4 regions of the Mesorhizobium onobrychidis genome follow, and region 2 is predicted to be linked to each of the others. Evidence: predicted binding sites of a transcription regulator. Region 2 holds the regulator's gene; each other region holds the start of a gene.
The links. Region 2 encodes LexA, which represses DNA repair genes until DNA is damaged. Its sites were predicted from a motif close to TGTTCNNNNTGTGTTCNG; they were not measured.
Positions count from the first base shown of each region.

Region 1: IHQ72_RS04140 (ImuA family protein) is a predicted target of LexA. The motif match lies at 1,519-1,536, and genes of this name have one in related genera.
Region 3: dinB (DNA polymerase IV) is a predicted target of LexA. The motif match lies at 1,479-1,496, and genes of this name have one in related genera.
Region 4: IHQ72_RS06215 (helicase-related protein) is a predicted target of LexA. The motif match lies at 2,074-2,091, and genes of this name have one in related genera.

Region 1 is NZ_CP062229.1:873,562-877,771, reverse strand. It holds gene IHQ72_RS04155 (HpcH/HpaI aldolase/citrate lyase family protein) at 1-566, shown strand, start outside; gene IHQ72_RS04150 (DUF1737 domain-containing protein) at 593-799, shown strand; gene IHQ72_RS04145 (metallopeptidase family protein) at 963-1,385, opposite strand; gene IHQ72_RS04140 (ImuA family protein) at 1,560-2,576, shown strand; gene IHQ72_RS04135 (DUF6504 family protein) at 2,518-3,993, shown strand; gene IHQ72_RS04130 (error-prone DNA polymerase) at 3,990-4,210, shown strand, end outside.
Region 2 is NZ_CP062229.1:4,208,733-4,212,942, reverse strand. It holds gene moaC (cyclic pyranopterin monophosphate synthase MoaC) at 1-183, shown strand, start outside; gene IHQ72_RS20900 (molybdopterin molybdotransferase MoeA) at 183-1,388, shown strand; gene lexA (transcriptional repressor LexA) at 1,493-2,230, shown strand; gene IHQ72_RS20890 (ComEC/Rec2 family competence protein) at 2,224-4,210, opposite strand, start outside.
Region 3 is NZ_CP062229.1:3,097,043-3,101,252, reverse strand. It holds gene IHQ72_RS15405 (hypothetical protein) at 1-2, opposite strand, end outside; gene IHQ72_RS15400 (hypothetical protein) at 218-586, shown strand; gene IHQ72_RS15395 (hypothetical protein) at 619-1,146, opposite strand; gene dinB (DNA polymerase IV) at 1,557-2,798, shown strand; gene IHQ72_RS15385 (FAD-dependent oxidoreductase) at 2,902-4,210, opposite strand, start outside.
Region 4 is NZ_CP062229.1:1,291,021-1,295,230, reverse strand. It holds gene IHQ72_RS06225 (FAD-dependent monooxygenase) at 1-899, opposite strand, end outside; gene IHQ72_RS06220 (TetR/AcrR family transcriptional regulator) at 983-1,567, shown strand; gene IHQ72_RS06215 (helicase-related protein) at 2,259-4,210, shown strand, end outside.

The DNA.
Region 1 (4,210 bases), 3.3 Mb from region 2:
TTCTGGAAGCCGGCGACGTGCTCGACGACAATTTTTCACCCGACGAGGTGAAACTATGGGCGATGATCGAAACGCCCAAGGCTCTGCTCAACATCGGACCGATTGCCGAGCTTGGCCGCGATCCGGCCTCGCGGCTGGTCTGTTTCGTTGCCGGAACGAACGATCTGGTCAAGGAGACCGGCATTCTCGCCACGCCCGACCGGCGCTATCTCTCACCGTGGCTGATGCAGATGGTGCTCGCCGCGCGCGCCGGCGGCCTCGACCTGCTCGATGGTGTCTTCAACGATTTTCGCGATCTGGACGCTTTTGCGCGCGAATGCGGGGAAGCGGCCGCCATGGGATTTGACGGCAAGTCGCTGATCCACCCGGCCCAGATCGATGCCGCGAACCGGGCCTTTGCGCCATCTGCCGAAGCGGTGGCCGAGGCACGCTCGGTGAAGGATGCCTTCGCGCTTGCCGAAAATGCCGGCAGGCAAGTCATTGCGCTGAATGGAAAAATGGTCGAACGGCTGCATCTGGCGCAGGCCGAAAAACTGCTGGCGAAGGCGGCCGCCATCGGGGCATGATTGGCAACTCACGACAGGAATGAAAAATGAAACTCTACCGCTTTCTGTCCGGTCCGGACGATTCCAGCTTCTGCCACAAGGTGACGGCAGCGCTGAACAAGGGCTGGCACCTGTTCGGCTCGCCGACCTATTCCTACGACATGGAGGCCAAGGCCATGCGCTGCGGCCAGGCCGTGGTAAAGGATATCGAGGGTCAGGAATACGGACCCAACACCAAGCTCAGCGATTGGTAGATTTTGCAAGGCTCCGACGCAGGGTGTGTTGAGATTCAGGTCAGGCCGCGCCGAGAATGGTGGTTTCCCGAGAACCGGAGCGGAGCGTACTTTGGGTACGTGAGCACCGGAAGCGCAGGGAACTGCCGTTCGCAGGCCGGCATCACCTGAATATCAATACAGCCTACTCCGCCGCCTCTTCGATCCGCTCCATATCATCGTCCGACAGGCCGAAATGGTGGCCGATCTCGTGGATCAGCACATGAGTGACGATATCGCCAAGCGTCTCCTCGTTCTCGGCCCAGTAGTCGAGGATGGCGCGGCGGTAGAGCGTGACGCGGTTCGGCCCCTCGCCGGTCTGCGGATTCCAGCGCTCGGCGATGCCGCGCCCCTCGAACAGGCCGAGCAGGTCGAAAGGCGTTTCCAGCGACAGGTCGTCCATGATCTCGTCGGTCGGAAATTCGGCGATCTGGATGATAATCTCGCCGGTCAGCTTGCGAAATTCCTCCGGCAGATGGGCGTAAGCCTCTAAGGCCAGGAACTCCATTTCCTCCATCGACGGCGAAAGCTCGTCGTGCCAGGTACGGGTCTTGTAGATGCGGGCCATGCTTTGTCCTTCTGATCCCGGCATATAGGCTTTCGAGCCGGACTCGGCAAATGGCCGGTTTGCCGTCCCGGCGCGGGCAGGAATAAATTCCCCATGACTCCGCTTGACTCTTCGGGCGCCCTCTGGAATCCTAGAGAACATAACAGGAACAATTGTGAGTGGAAGCTGACCGTCATGGCGACAAGCGCCGTGGCGCGGGAGACTGTTTTTGCCCTGCGCCGCCAGATCGCGAAGATCGAGGGAACGCTGCCCGAGCGCCTGGAGGCGCCGGCCGGCGCAGCTCCCGTTGATGCGGATGTCACGCCCCGGGATCTAACAATCGTCCGCCGCGGCCTCGCCGTGGCGCCGCCCGATGCGTTTCTGCGCACCGGCGCCGAAGGTCTCGATACTGCGCTCAGCGGCGGCCTGCCGAAGGCGGCGCTGAGCGAGATCTATGGCGCCGCCACCCGCGATGCCGGGGCCGTCGCCGGCTTCACGCTGTCGCTCGTCAGCCTGATCCTCAAACAGGGGCCGCGACTGCCGGTCCTGTGGATCGGCACCGCGGAGATCTTCCGCGAAGCCGGCTTTCCCTATGCCAGAGGGCTTCACGCCATTTTCGGCATCGAGCCGGAGCAATTGCTGTTTTCCGAGGCGCCAAGGCTCCTCGACGCGCTGTGGACCGCCGAGGAGGCCGCCCGGATGACGGCGCTCGCCGCCGTCATCCTCGAAATCCGCGGCAGTCCGCAGCGGCTGGACCTCACGGCGACGCGGCGGCTGCACGCCCGGGCACAGAATGCCGGCCGGCCGGTGTTCCTGCTGCGCCAGGCCGGCGAACCCGAGCCGACGGCGGCACCCGTCCGCCTCGTCCTGTCGGCGGCGCCGTCGGCACCACGCGAGACGATCGCCGGGCCGCTCGCCGGCTCGATCGGCCGCCCCGCCTTCACCGTCAGCATCGGCAAGAGCCGCACGGCCTTGCCAGGACAATTCACACTGGAGTGGAACCCCGATGAACGCAGTTTCGAGGAAAGAAGGCCCGGGGAAGAACGGGCAGCGAATCCTGTCCCTGTGGTTTCCGCATCTCGCCGCGGAAAGGATCCTGCGGCAGCGTCTGGGGCGGTCCTGGCGTTCCCGGCGATCGGATCACCTGCCCCTGGTGATCAGCCATCGCCAGGGGAACGCGCAGCGCATCGCCGCCCTCGACGAGCGGGCTGAGGCGCTTCACCTGAAGCGCGGCATGGGCATAGCCGACGCGCGCGCCATGCATCCGTCGATCGACGTGGTGGAAGCCGATCCCGAGGCCGATCGCCGCCTGCTCGAAAGCCTCGCCGACTGGTGCGACCGCTACACTCCGCTGGTGGCGATCGACGCGGCCGACGGCCTGTTTCTCGACGTCACCGGCTGCACCCATCTTTTCGGCGGCGAACGATCGATGCTGGACGACATCCTGTCGCGCTTTTTCCATCAGGGTTTCGATGTCCGCGCCGGCCTTGCCGCCACACCAGGTGCTGCCTGGGCGGCGGCACGGTTTGCCAGTGACCGCATCGTCCCCTGCGGCGAAGAGGAAGCGCTTCTCGCACCCTTGCCGCTGGCGGCGCTGCGCATCGAGCCTGATATCCGCGCCAGCCTGGAAAGCGTCGGCCTGCGCACGGCGGGCGCCGTCATGGCAGCACCGCGCGCGCCGCTCGCCCGCCGCTTCGGCACATCGCTGCTTTTGCGCCTCGACCAGGCGCTCGGCCGCCTCGACGAGGCGGTGTCGCCGCGCCTGCCGGTCGCGCCGCTTTCGGTCGAACGCCATCTCGCAGAACCCGTCATGCTGACCGACGAAATAGAGCGGCTGGTGAAAATGCTGGCGACGACATTGAAGGCGGACCTCGAGCGCCGCGGCGAGGGCGCAAGAAGGCTGGCGCTGCTGCTTTTCCGCGTCGACGGCGCCGTCAGCCGCATCGCCGTCGGCACGTCGCGGCCGTTGCGCGAGCCGTTGCTGATCCAGAAATTGTTCCACGAAAGGCTTGCCGCGCTCGAACAGGACATCGATGCCGGCTATGGCTTCGATCTCGTGCGCCTCTCGGTCCTGTCGGCCGCGGCCTTCGACATGCAGCAGGCGGATCTCGCCGGCGAGACGCGCGATGACGGCGCCGATATCGCCCTTTTCGCCGACCGCATCCGCGCCCGACTCGGCGACAGCGCGGTTTTGAAACCGGTTGCCGTCGAGAGTCATCTGCCGGAGCGCGCCGTCGCCACGCTTCCCTATGCGGAGGCGCCGCAAAGGGTCTCTCCGCCGAAGAAGCCGGGCAAGATACAAGACACTTCCTCCAAGCCTGTCTTTCGGCCGGAACGGCCGATCCGGCTGTTCCGTTCGCCCGAACCGATCGAGGTGCCGGCCACCGAAATGCCTGAGGGACCGCCGATGAACTTCCGTTGGCGGCGGGCTCTCTACCGGGTCGCGCGCGCCGAAGGGCCGGAGCGCGTCGCCCCGGAATGGTGGCGGGAGGCGTCGGGGCAGGAGGCGACCCGGGATTATTTCCGCATCGAGGATAGCGACGGCCGCCGTTACTGGCTCTACCGCCAGGGTCTCTACGGGGCCTCGCACGCCGCGCCGCGCTGGTTCATGCATGGGGTCTTCGCATGAACGCGCTGACGGTCGTTCCCTATGCCGAATTCGGCATCCAGTCGAATTTCTCGTTCCTGCGCGGCGCCTCGAAGCCGGAGGAGCTGGTGGTCGCGGCAAAGTTTCTGGGCTTTTCGTCGATCGGGCTTGCCGACCGCAACACGGTGGCCGGTGTCGTGCGCGCCTGGCAGCAGGCCAAGGTGGAAGGTCTTTCCTATCATCCCGGCTGCCGCCTGGT
Region 2 (4,210 bases):
GTCACAGGTAAGACCGGCGTCGAGATGGAAGCGCTGACCGCCGTCTCGGTCGCCTGCCTGACCATCTATGACATGGCCAAGGCGGTCGACCGCGCCATGGTGATCTCGGGCATCAGGCTGGTGGAAAAGACCGGCGGCAAATCCGGCGACTACAAGGCGGACGCCAAGGGGGCAGGCCAATAATGGCACTGCTTCCGGTCGCCGAGGCGCTCGAGCGCCTGCTTGAGGATGCTGCGCCCTTGCACGCTGAATGCGTCGCCCTGATGGACGCCGCCGACCGCGTGCTGGCGGAGCCGCTTCTGGCGCTCCACACCCAGCCGCCGTTCAACGCGTCCGCCATGGACGGCTATGCCGTGCGGGCCGAGGACGTCGCGTCCGTGCCCGCAAGACTTTCGGTGATCGGCATGGCGCCGGCCGGACGCGGCTTTGCCGGAACAGTCGGCCCGGCGCAGGCCGTGCGCATCTTCACCGGCGCGCCGCTTCCTGCAGGCGCCGACACCATCGTCATCCAGGAGAATGTCCGCGACCGCGGCGGCGGCAGCGTCGAAGTGACCGCGTCGACGGTTGAAGGCCGCAACATCCGCCGCCTCGGGCTCGATTTCTCGAAGGGCGACGTCCTGCTGGAGAAAGGCCGCCCGCTTGATCCGGCGGCATTGTCGCTGGCGGCGTCGGCCAACCACCCGCAGGTCAGCGTGGTGAAACGGCCGCTGGTCGCCATCATCGCCACCGGCGATGAATTGCTGCCGCCGGGCAGCGACCTTGGCCCCGACCAGATCATCTCGTCCAATGCCTATGGCGTCGCCGCCGCGGCCCGCTCGGTCGGCGCCAGCGCGCTCGATCTCGGCATCGCCCCCGACCGCAAGGAGGCGATCGCCACGCTGGTGAAACAAGCGGTCGACGCAGGCGCCGACGTCATCGTCACGCTGGGCGGCGCCTCGGTCGGCGACCATGACCTGGTCCATGACGTGCTGACCGGTGAAGGCATGACGCTCGATTTCTGGAAAATCGCCATGCGGCCCGGCAAGCCGCTGATGTTCGGGCGGCTGGGCGACATCCGCTGCATCGGCCTGCCTGGCAATCCGGTGGCGAGCCTGGTCTGCACGCAGCTCTTTCTGAAGCCGCTGCTTGCGCGGCTCGGCGGCCGCGCCTTCCGGCAGGACATGCGTCAGGCGCGGCTCGGCGCCGCCATGCCGGCCAACGATCTCAGGCAGGACTATGCACGCGCCGTGGTGAGCGAAGAAGCCGGCACGCTGCTGGCGACCCCGTTCGGCATCCAGGATTCCTCGATGCTCAAAATGCTGGCCGACGCCAACGGGCTGATCGTGCGCGAGCCATTCGCTCCCCCAGCCGCGACGGGCGCCGCGTGCAGCGTGCTGATGCTACGCTGAACAAAACGTCAACACATTCATTAAACTTTAAACGGTTGCGGAACACAACTGGAACAGATAGTGTTTGTTCTGGGTTTGTTTTTCTGATTCTGTTGGGGGTCGCGATGCTGACACGCAAACAACATGAACTGCTGATGTTCATCCACGAGCGGCTGAAGGAAAGCGGCATTCCGCCCTCGTTCGACGAGATGAAGGAAGCGCTCGACCTCGCCTCGAAGTCGGGGATCCATCGGCTGATCACGGCACTGGAGGAGCGCGGTTTCATTCGCCGCCTGCCCAACCGCGCCCGCGCGCTGGAGGTGCTGCGCCTGCCCGATTCGATCGCGCCCGGCCTCAATGCGGCGCGCAAATTCTCGCCAAGCGTCATTCAGGGCAGCCTTGGGCAGGGCAGCCTCGGACGACAGATCAAGCCGGCGCCTTCACGCATGCCTGCGGCCGGCAACGACGATGACGTCGTTGCCACCGTCTCGATCCCGGTGATGGGCCGCATTGCTGCCGGTGTGCCGATCGACGCCATCCAGCACCAGACGCATTCGATCTCGGTGCCACCGGACATGATCACCGGCGGCACGCACTACGCGCTGGAGGTCAAGGGTGATTCGATGATCGAGGCCGGCATTTTCGACGGCGACACGGTTATCATCCGCAACGCCGACACCGCCCAGCCTGGCGAGATCATCGTCGCCTTGGTCGACGAGGAGGAAGCGACGCTGAAGCGGTTCCGCCGCAAAGGTGCCTCGATCGCACTGGAAGCCGCCAATCCGGCCTACGAGACGCGCATCTTCGGGCCGGACCGGGTCAAGGTGCAAGGCAAGCTCGTTGGACTGATCCGGCGTTACTGAACGGCAGGCTTTTTGGGTTTCTCGGCCCTGCGGTATGGCGGCAGGCCCCTTGCCTCGCGCGAAAATCTCCGCTGCTCATGCCAAGGCCTATATGGCTGTCTGACGGCAAAATGGATTTCTGCGCGCGTCGTCGCCGATAGCGGATCGAAGAAGACGGCGGCACTGCCCATGCGAGCGAGCTGCCGTTTTGTGACGACGAGAACCAGCGGATTGCGGCAGGGATTGTAATAGGCTGTGGCATCGTCGATGACGATCAAATCCGCAAAGGCACAGGCTGGCCGTGCGGTTTTGCGGTCGTCGGCGAGCGCGATGATCGCGCCGGACGGGTGCCGGGCGAGGCACAGGCCGGCAGTGCAGTAGAAGGGCGCTCCCGGCGGCAGGTCGGCCGGGTCGGCGATGTCGAACCGCACGTCTCCTTTTTCGAATGTCTCCGGCTCGACAATGGTCGCTGAAACCAGCGCATGTTTCCAGTTGTCGGTGGTGAATTCGTTCGACCGCACCCGGTTGACGGCAAGTTCGCCGCCGCCGATCGGCAGCGCCACCAGATGCGCATCTTCCGAAATCAGCACGTCGGGGGTGCGCGTCTCGGAAATCGTCAGCAAGCCGGCGAGCGCAAAGGGAAGTGCCGCAAGCCGCAACCATGTCGTCGCCATCGTGGCGATGACCAGGGCGACCGCCACCAGCAGAACCGACTGCAACGAGATCAGCCCGACTGCATCGACCGGCGACCGCTCGGAGATCCATCCCGATATTGCAATCATGGCCGTCAGCCCCTTGCCCATCATGTATAGGAAAGGGCCGTCGAAGCCGAAAGGCATTGCCAAGGCGCTGACGACGGCCAGGAACATGACGACCGTGACGATCGGCATGACGGCCAGATTGGCGAACAGGCTGAGCGGCGAGACGCGCTGGAAGTGCCAGATGGCGAAGAGCGCGGTGGCGCTGCCGGCAATGATGGAGGTCATTGCGATGGTACCTGTACCAGCGGCGAGTTTTCGCGTGACGAAAGCGATCGGTGACCGTCGCTGTGGCGGCGTCGTGGCCTTGTCGGCACGATAGTCGGACCAGCCGGCATAGGCGCCCACGAGAGCAGCGGTCGCGGCGAAGGACATCTGGAAGCTTGGGCCGACCACCTCGTGCGGCGACACGACGATGACAGCGATGGCTGAAATCGTCAGATTGCGCATGGTGAGTGCCGCCCGGTCGAACAGCACGGCGACAAGCATTACCGCCAGCATGATGAAGCTGCGTTCAGCCGCGACCACGATACCGGAAAAGATCAGATAGGCAGCGATGGAAACGAGTGCGGCAGCAGCCGCATATTTTTTGACCGGCCGGCGCGACGAAAAATCGGGAAGCAGCGCAAAGGCGCCGCGCAGCAATCCCATGATGGTGCCGGCGACAAGGGCCATGTGCAGGCCGGAAATCGAGATGATGTGGTAGATGCCGGTGCGCCGCATCGATTCGTTTATCTCTTCGGGAATGCCGGCACGCACGCCGACGATCAGCGCGGCGGCAATCTCCCCCTCGGCGCCACCGATGCTGTCCCTGATATGGTCGGCGATGGTTTCGCGCGCCTTTTCGATCGAGGAAGAAAGCCGCGCGGCGAACGGTGCATCTTCGGAAACGACGATCTTCGGATTGCCGAGGAAAAAGCCACTGGCACCGATACCGGCGAAATAGCTGTCAAAGGAGAAGTCATAACTGTCCGGCCTAACCGGGCCAGTCGGAGGCAGAAGCCTCACATAGCCGGTTGCCACCGAGCCTGAGGTCATCTCAGCGGGAATTTTGCGTGCCGAAACCCTGACACGTTCCGGCGCATAACGCAGTGTCGGCCGGGCGGTCGACATCACGTCGATGGTCAGCCTGATCCGGCCGTTCGCCATCTGATCGAGCCTAACGACACGGCCGGTGAGCTGGGTCTGGATTTCCGAACCGAGCATCTGCGTTCCCACGCGCCAGGTTTCAACCTTGGCGGCG
Region 3 (4,210 bases), 1.1 Mb from region 2:
ATCGTCCCTAGTGCCTCAGTTCCTGTTTTGTTCACATCATTAGGGGTTTTTCCCGAAGAGTCGAGTCAGTTCTGCCCAACCCGTGCAAAAGTTTAACTTGCGCATATTTTTGAGTTATGCTTGTATCACATACCGATGGATAGTTAGCGCCGCGGACGATCGGATAGGCGGCAAGGCCGGGCATCCGTCGCGGCCGCCGCAAGCCAAGGAAACGAGGATGGACGCCCTCTCCGCTCAATTCGCCCGCGATTGCGGCTATACTGGCGACAGCCCGGCCATGCTGGCGGCCTTCGCCGCCATCCGCCACGACGGCATAGGCAAGGCCCGCCAGGGCCATGACCAGCGCAAAGCGATGGTCGACCGGCTGAAGCATGGCGAGGCGCTGTTCCTGGCGGCGGTCCGCCCGGCGCAGTCGGCCGAGGAGGCGCTCGAGGACGCCGCCCGCTTCATTGTGCTGTTCCGCAACATGCCGCGCTGGCGCCAGGAAAGGCGCGGCGCCGATCTCGCCCGCGCCAGGCAGCAGCGGCTCCTGGCGCGCTTCTTCCGCCGCTACGGCCACCGCCTCTGGCCACGGCAGGCCGCGTAAGCTGGAGGTCGGCGAGACCCCGCGAACGGCAACTACGGCGCGGACCGCGTTGGCGGAATATATTCGCTATCCGGCACCGGCAGCCGCCCGTCCGTCTTGACCGTCGCAGCCCACATCCGGAAATCGACAATGGCCATGCAATCTATTTTGGCCTGACCGAAATACGGAGCCCCATACGAGCATTCCGCGTTAGTTATCTTGGTAATGAATTCAGGCTCGCTGCCGACTGGGCCGAAGGCAACACCATCGATGTCGAGAATGGTTTTGTAGCCTTGCCGCAGCCGGGCCGTCGCTTCCTTCGTGCGAAAGACCAGCCAGTTCTCACCGTCGGAAAACCTGAAAGTAATTGTCCCGTCGGAGAATTTCGCCCGCGTGACCTCACCAGTGCAAACGAGCTTCTCGTTCCGGGCGACAAGGCGCTTGCACTCGCCTTCGACTGTCCAAGTGCCGGCCTGCCCGTCTTTCGGTTTCAGCGATGCACCGGCTGCCGCCGTTGCAGGGATCCCCACTACAATGACCGCTGTCAGCACGACGCTGGCGATGACGGAACTATTGACCAAGGCAACCCCATTTGGCGAAAATGCCCGCAGTCTTCTATGCCTCTTCTTTAGAATCTCGCTCGGAAGCTGTTAGATTTTGAACCGAGTGCGGCCAGAGGTACGTTGGCGCTGCCCCTCATCCGCCTGCCGGCACCTTCTCCCCGTATAGTGACGGGGCGAAGGGGCTGGCCTTAGCGTCGGCACCCTTTTCTGCAACGCTGGAGATGGCGAAATCCTTGGGCGAAGTGTCCCTTCTCCCCGTCTCTAGACGGGGAGAGGTGCCCGGCGGGCGATGAGGGGCAGCGCAAACCTGAAGCGATTACCCTCCAAGCTCCTTGACAATCCATCCGCAATGTTCTCTTTATGTTCCAGGTGAGACCACCCTCAAGACAATGCGGCGGCGTTCGAACCGCCGCGGGCGAACGGGCCGGATGGAAGCCAACATTCTCCACGCGGATCTGGACGCCTTCTATGCCTCGGTCGAACAGTTGCTCGACCCCGCCCTGCGCGGCAAACCGATCGCCGTCGGCGGCGGTGTGGTGCTGGCCGCGTCCTACGAGGCCAAGGCCTTTGGCGTGCGTGGCGGCATGCCGGGGCGGCGCGCCCGGGAACTCTGCCCCGGGCTGATTTTCGTCGGCGGCCATTTCAAGGATTACCAGCGGCTCGGCGACGCGGCTATTCAAGTGCTCGGCGATTTCACGCCTGTGGTCGAGCGGATTTCCATCGACGAGGCCTTTGCCGACGTCGCCGGCTGCACCCACCTGTTCGGTCCGCCGGCCGAGATCGCCACAACCATCCGCCGTCGCGTGCGGGCCGAGCTCGGTCTGCCGATCTCGGTCGGCGTGGCGCGCACCAAGCACCTGGCCAAGATCGCCTCACAGGTGGCCAAGCCCGACGGGCTTGTGGTCGTCGATCCACGCCACGAGCTGGAGTTCCTGCACGATCTGCCGGTCGAGCTGATGTGGGGCGTCGGTCCGGTCACCAGGGAGCGGCTGGCCGGCATCGGCGTCAACACCATCGGCGAGCTGGCGAAAACGCCGGGCTCGTCACTGGAGCGGCTGCTCGGCCCGGCGGCGGGCGAAAAGCTCAACGCACTGGCCTGGAACCGCGATCCGCGCAAGCTCGAGACACAGCGCCGGGCGCGATCGGCCGGCGCGCAATCGGCGCTCGGCAGGAAGCCGGCCGAGGCAAAGATCTTCGTGCCGGCGCTGCTGCATCTGGCCGACAGAGTCGCCACCAGGCTGCGGGCTAAATCCCGGCCGGGGCGCACCGTGACGGTTCGCGTCCGCTTTGCCGATCTGCGCTCGGTGACGCGCTCGATCACGCTCGACCAGCCGATTTCGGCAACCGCGATGCTGGCCGAGATCGCCGAGGCGCTGGTGCGCAAGGTGCTTGTCGATCATCCGCACGAAAAGACCATCTCGCTGCTGGCGATCGCCGTTTCGCATCTGGAGAAGCAATCGGTCCTGCAGCTGGAACTGCCGCTCGGCCTCGACGACGACCGCCGCCGCCCCGGCACCAGGAAGGGTGCGGCGCGCTGGACGGCCGACCGCGCCATCGACAAGATCCGCGACCGTTTCGGCTGGGAGGCGGTCGGCTATGCCTCGGTCGCGCTCGGCCAGTGGCGGTCGGTCCCCGACGCGTTTCGCGAGCTGGCCGAAAAGGAATTGTGAGCCGGCTTGGCCAGTGCAAGGAAGTAGAGAAATTGGCCCCTACTGCCCTACTGCCCTACTGCCCTTCTGCCCTTCTGCCCTACTGCCCTACTGCCCTACTGCCCTACCCAAGCGAAGCCAGGGGCGACACGGCCGGTCCGTTCAAAGCCGTGCCATCGATAGCAAAATGCGAGCGGTGGCAGGGGCAGTCCCAGCAGCGCTCGAGGGAGTTCCAGTGGACATGGCAGCCGATATGCGTGCATGCGGCCGAACACTTGTAGAGCGTACCGTCGTCATCGCGAAACGCAGCGATTTTGGTGAGCCCTTCGCGAACGATGGCACCTTCTCCCGGTTGCAGCTTGTCGACGGAATCGATTTCGCCGGGCGCGATATATTCGGCAAAACTCTTGATCGCTGTTGCATTCTCCGACAGATAATCGCCGATCGCGCCTGCCGTCTTGCGAGACGGCTCGTAAAGTTCGCGCCAGGGGCTTTCCCCCTTCAGAATCAGGTCGGAAATCAACAGGCCGGCCACGACGCCATGGGTGATGCCCTGGCCGGAATCTCCGGTCGCCACAAAGACGCGGCGGTCGCCAGGATTACGGCCGATGAACCCCGCATAATCGACGGTCTCCATCACCTGCCCGGACCATCGCCTGGTTTCCACGCCGACATCGGGCACCAGCCTTTTGGTCCAGGCCGCCAGGGCCGCGAAGCGATCACCGGCATCATCGGCCTGTCCTGTTTTGTGGTCTTCACCACCGACGATCAGGAAGTCGGTCCGACCCTCGCCAGGCTGACGCCGAACGTAGTGATAAGGGTCTTCAGTATCCCAATACAGCGCATCCGGTATGATATCGCGCGCGATCTCGAGCGACATCGCGTAGGTCCGATAGGGGGCTTGCTTGGTATGGAGCGCGACCCGATCGTTGATCGGCGAATTGGTGGCGACAACGGCCGATTTGGCAGACACGGTTAAGCCCGAAACCGTGGTTACGCGCACGCCGCCGTCAGTCTCCTCGACTTTTTCGACGATGGTATCGGCATAAAGCACGCCGCCGCGTGCGCGGATGCCTGCGGCCAGCCCGCGGAGATATTTGAGCGGGTGGAAGGTCGCCTGATTGGCGTATCGAAGGGCCTGTGCGTCCGAAAAGCCTGCAAACGGCACGCCCCTGGTCTTCTCGACGTCGATCCCGATTTTCAGAGCGGCGTCCAGCTCGCGCTCGGTATCGGATTCCTGCCTGCCGGAAGCCGGGAAGAGAAAGCCGTCGAGGCGCCGGAAATCGCACGCGATACTCTCCGTCTCCTGGATTGATTGGATGCGGTCGATAGCGGCCGATTGGCTTTGATAAAAAATCCGCGCCAGGTCCTCACCGCGCAATTTGATCAGTTCCGAGAAATAGTCGTCGCAGACGGATGACAGGTGTGCGGTG
Region 4 (4,210 bases), 2.9 Mb from region 2:
ATGCCGGTGTTCATCCCTTGCCCTCCCGCCGGGCTGTGCACGTGCGCGGCATCACCCATGAGGAACAATCGGTCCTTGCGGTACGAGCGGACCAGGCGGTGATGCACACGAAAACGCGAGCTCCACGACAGGTCGAGCACCCGGGTTCTTTTCTTGGTCGGTCCGCGGCTGTCGAGCAGCGCCTGGATGTCGGCAATCTCGGGCTTTTCCGGTGCGTCATCCATTGTCGCGACGACCCGGTACGATCCGTCCGGAAGCGGCGCCACCACCACCAGCCCGGCCGGTGCAAAGAACAGCGACACTTCCGTCGGCCCAACCGGCCAGTCGAGACGAACATCGGCGAGTACGAACGAAGCGTCATAGGCCGCGCCGTCGAACTCGATGCCGGTCGACCTGCGCACCAGGCTTTGCATGCCGTCGGCACCAACGACATAGCGTGCCGATATCAGTTTCTCGCGGCCGTTCTCGACCACCGTCACGCGCGCGCCGTCAGCATCCTGAACGACCGCCTTGGCCTCGATCATGCGGTGAATCACACCGCCCAGGGCTGCGATCCGTTCGGCGAACACCTGCTCGGTCAGGTTCTGAGGCAGCATCATCAAATAGGGATGCCTTGACGGAAGCTTGCCGAAATCAAGCATGAGCAGCGCCCGATTGCGGTCGCGGATGGCGAAATTCTGCAGCTTCAGGGCAAGTTCGCTCAGCCGCTGCGTGACGCCGAGAGGCTCCAGCGTTTCCAGCGTCTGCGCGTGGATGACGCCAGCCCGCGAGGTCTGAAGGCCCTGCGCCAGCCTGTCGATCAGAACATGATCGACACCGGCCTGGTGCAGCACGATGGACAGCGCCATGCCGGTCGGGCCGGCGCCGATGATCAGGACTTCCGTTGTATCGGGCAACATTTTTTCTCTCCATTTGTCAACGATTGTTGACTTTCTAATTGAACCTATTGCATTTGTCAACGGGCGTTGGCATATGAATTTTCATGACCGAGAATCAGCCGAAGAAACCCAGCAAATCGGACCGCACGCGCGCCCAAATCCTCGAGGCCGCGAGGCTCCTGTTCGCCGAGCACGGCTATGACGGCGCCTCCATCCGCGACGTCGCGGCGCGTGCCTCGATCGATCCCGCCATGGTGATCCGCTATTTCCGCAGCAAGGACGACCTGTTCGCCAGCGCGGCGGTCGTCGACCTGCAATTGCCGGCACTGCGGGCGATCGACCGAAACACCATCGGTGAAACGCTGATCAGGCGTTTTCTCGAAATCTGGGAAGGCCCGGCCAGCGGTCCTGGCATGGCAATTCTGCTGCGTTCGGCGACGTCGAACGAATTCGCCGCCGAAAAGCTGCGTGACGTATTTGGCAACCAGGTCAGGCCGGTCGTTGCGGCGGTCGCTGATCCCGCCGACGCGGGTCGACGGGCCGGGCTCGTTTCGAGCCAGTTGCTGGGTTTGGCGATGTGCCGATACCTGCTGCGGCTTCCGCCCGTCGTCGCCCTGTCCCACGATGAAATCATTCAGAACGTCGGCCCTACTTTGCAGCGCTATGCCGTGGGAGAGGACGTTTCTTGAACCTGCCGTTCAGCATTGTTGGCCGGGTCTGGTCCTCTTGCGCGACTGCGCCGACCGACGGACGTGACACCGATTCGTGCCGAAGCGGCACGCAAAGGTTAACGGCGACCGCACGGCCTGTGCAAAAACCCTGTTACCCGCCTGTGGATTCTCGGTGGAAAACCTGTTCACAACACAACATATTGGGGTGAACAAAACGGGAAATATTCGCCAGCGCTGATTCGTCGCCTTTTCGTTCCGGCTTTGACCGGAAGGTTAACGACAAAGGTCGAAAACGTCCCTCAAACCGTTAAGGCGCGTTAGGAAAGATCAATAGTTTCATAATGTTGGGTGACGCCTGCCGGCATGCGCCGATCGTTCATCGGCAAATGTTAACGACGACGTCCGCCCTGCATGAATCGGGCCAGTTCGGCGATTCAGCATGTGGTGAGACTTGCCGGCAAAAAACCCAGATGTAGCCGTGAACAAAACCTGAATCAGCAAGAGTCAGCGATTCGTAGCTGATTCGTTCCAGACTCGTTCCAACTGTTAAATCAGGACCGGTTGACAACACCGGACGAGAGCCTTCGTGCTGCCGTCGGAACATTCCGCTTTCGCTTCGCGCCCGAAATCCCTATGTGTCGCTTGTCACACGCGCCGCCACGGGGCGCGCTCCCGACAACGCGAGGCAGAGAGCCTTATTTCCAGGTCGATGAACATCCAGCCGAAACACACTGAACCGCTGATCCTGTCGGGCCGCGACGTGACCGCCGTGCTCGGGCCGACCAACACCGGTAAGACCCATCTCGCCATCGAGCGCATGGTGGCGCATGAAAGCGGCATTATCGGCCTGCCGCTCAGGCTGCTCGCCCGCGAGGTTTATTCACGCGTCTGCGAGAAGGTCGGCGCTCACAAGGTGGCGCTCATCACCGGCGAGGAGAAGATCCAGCCCGACGGCGCCAGATATTCGGTCTGCACCGTGGAAGCCATGCCGCGCGAGACCGACGCCGCCTTCGTCGCCATCGACGAGGTCCAGTTAGCCGGCGATCTCGAGCGCGGCCACATCTTCACCGACCGCATCCTGCATCTACGCGGCCGCCAGGAGACACTGCTGCTCGGCGCAGCTACCATGCACGGCATCCTCCAGCGTCTGCTGAAGGGCGTGTCGGTGGTGACGCGGCCACGGCTGTCGCATCTGGCCTATGCCGGCTCGAAGAAGCTTACCCGCCTGCCGCGACGCACGGCGATCGTCGCCTTTTCCGCCGACGAGGTCTATGCGATCGCCGAACTGATCCGCCGCCAGCAGGGCGGTGCGGCCGTCGTGCTCGGCGCGCTATCGCCCCGCACCCGCAACGCGCAGGTGGCGCTTTTCCAGTCGGGTGATGTCGATTATCTGATCGCCACCGATGCGATCGGCATGGGCCTCAACCTCGATCTCGATCATGTCGCCTTCGCCCAGAACCGCAAGTTCGACGGCTACCAGTACCGCAATCTGACAGCGGCCGAGCTCGGCCAGATCGCCGGCCGCGCCGGCCGGCACTTGCGCGACGGAACCTTTGGCGTCACGGGCCAGGTCGATCCACTGGACGAGGAATTGGTCAAGAAGATCGAAGCGCATGATTTCGACCCGGTGAAGGTGCTGCAATGGCGCACCGCGCGTTTCGATTTCGCCAACCTCGACGCGCTGAAGCGCTCGATCGAGACCAACGCGCCGGTTGAAGGCCTGACGCGCGCGCTGCCGGCGGTGGATGCGCAGGCGCTCGAGCATTTGTCCCGCGACGAGGACATCCGGGCGCTTGCCACCGACGCCAGGCGCGTGGCGCTGTTGTGGGAGGCCTGCGCCCTTCCCGATTACAGGAAGATCGCGCCGGCTCAGCATGCCGACCTGATCGCCTCGATTTATACGGACCTTGCCAGGCATGGCCATGTCGACGAGAATTACATGGCCGAGCAGGTGCGCCGTGCCGACACCACCGAGGGCGACATCGACACGCTGTCGCACCGGATCGCCCAGATCCGCACCTGGACTTTCGTTTCCAACCGGCCCGGCTGGCTGGCCGATCAGGCACACTGGCAGGAAAAGACGCGCGAAATCGAAGACAGATTGTCGGATGCGCTGCATGAGCGGTTGACGAAACGCTTCGTAGACCGCAGGACTTCGGTCCTCATGCGGCGCCTTAGAGAAAATACCATGCCTGAAGCCGAAATCAGCCCAACCGGAACCGTCCTCGTCGAAGGCCATCATGTCGGCGAGTTGCAGGGGTTCCGCTTCACCGCCGACCAGAGCGCCGGCGGCGAGGATGCCAAGGCGGTGCGTACAGCAGCCCAGAAGGCGCTTGCAGCCGAATTCGAGGCGCGGGCCGAACGCTTCGGCGCCTCGGCCAACGGTGACATCGCGCTCGGCTCCGACGGCACGCTGCGCTGGATCGGCGCGCCGATCGGCACGCTGGTCGCAGGCGACGAGCCGTTGAAGCCGCGCCTTGTGCTGCTGGCCGACGAGCAGCTCACCGGACCCGCCCGCGACAAGGTCGCGGCGCGCGCCGAGCGCTTCGTCAATTTCCAGATCGAGTCCCTGCTGAAGCCGCTCGTCGACCTCAAAAACGCCGAGCAGATCACCGGCATCGGCCGCGGCATCGCCTTCCAACTCGTCGAGCATTTCGGCCT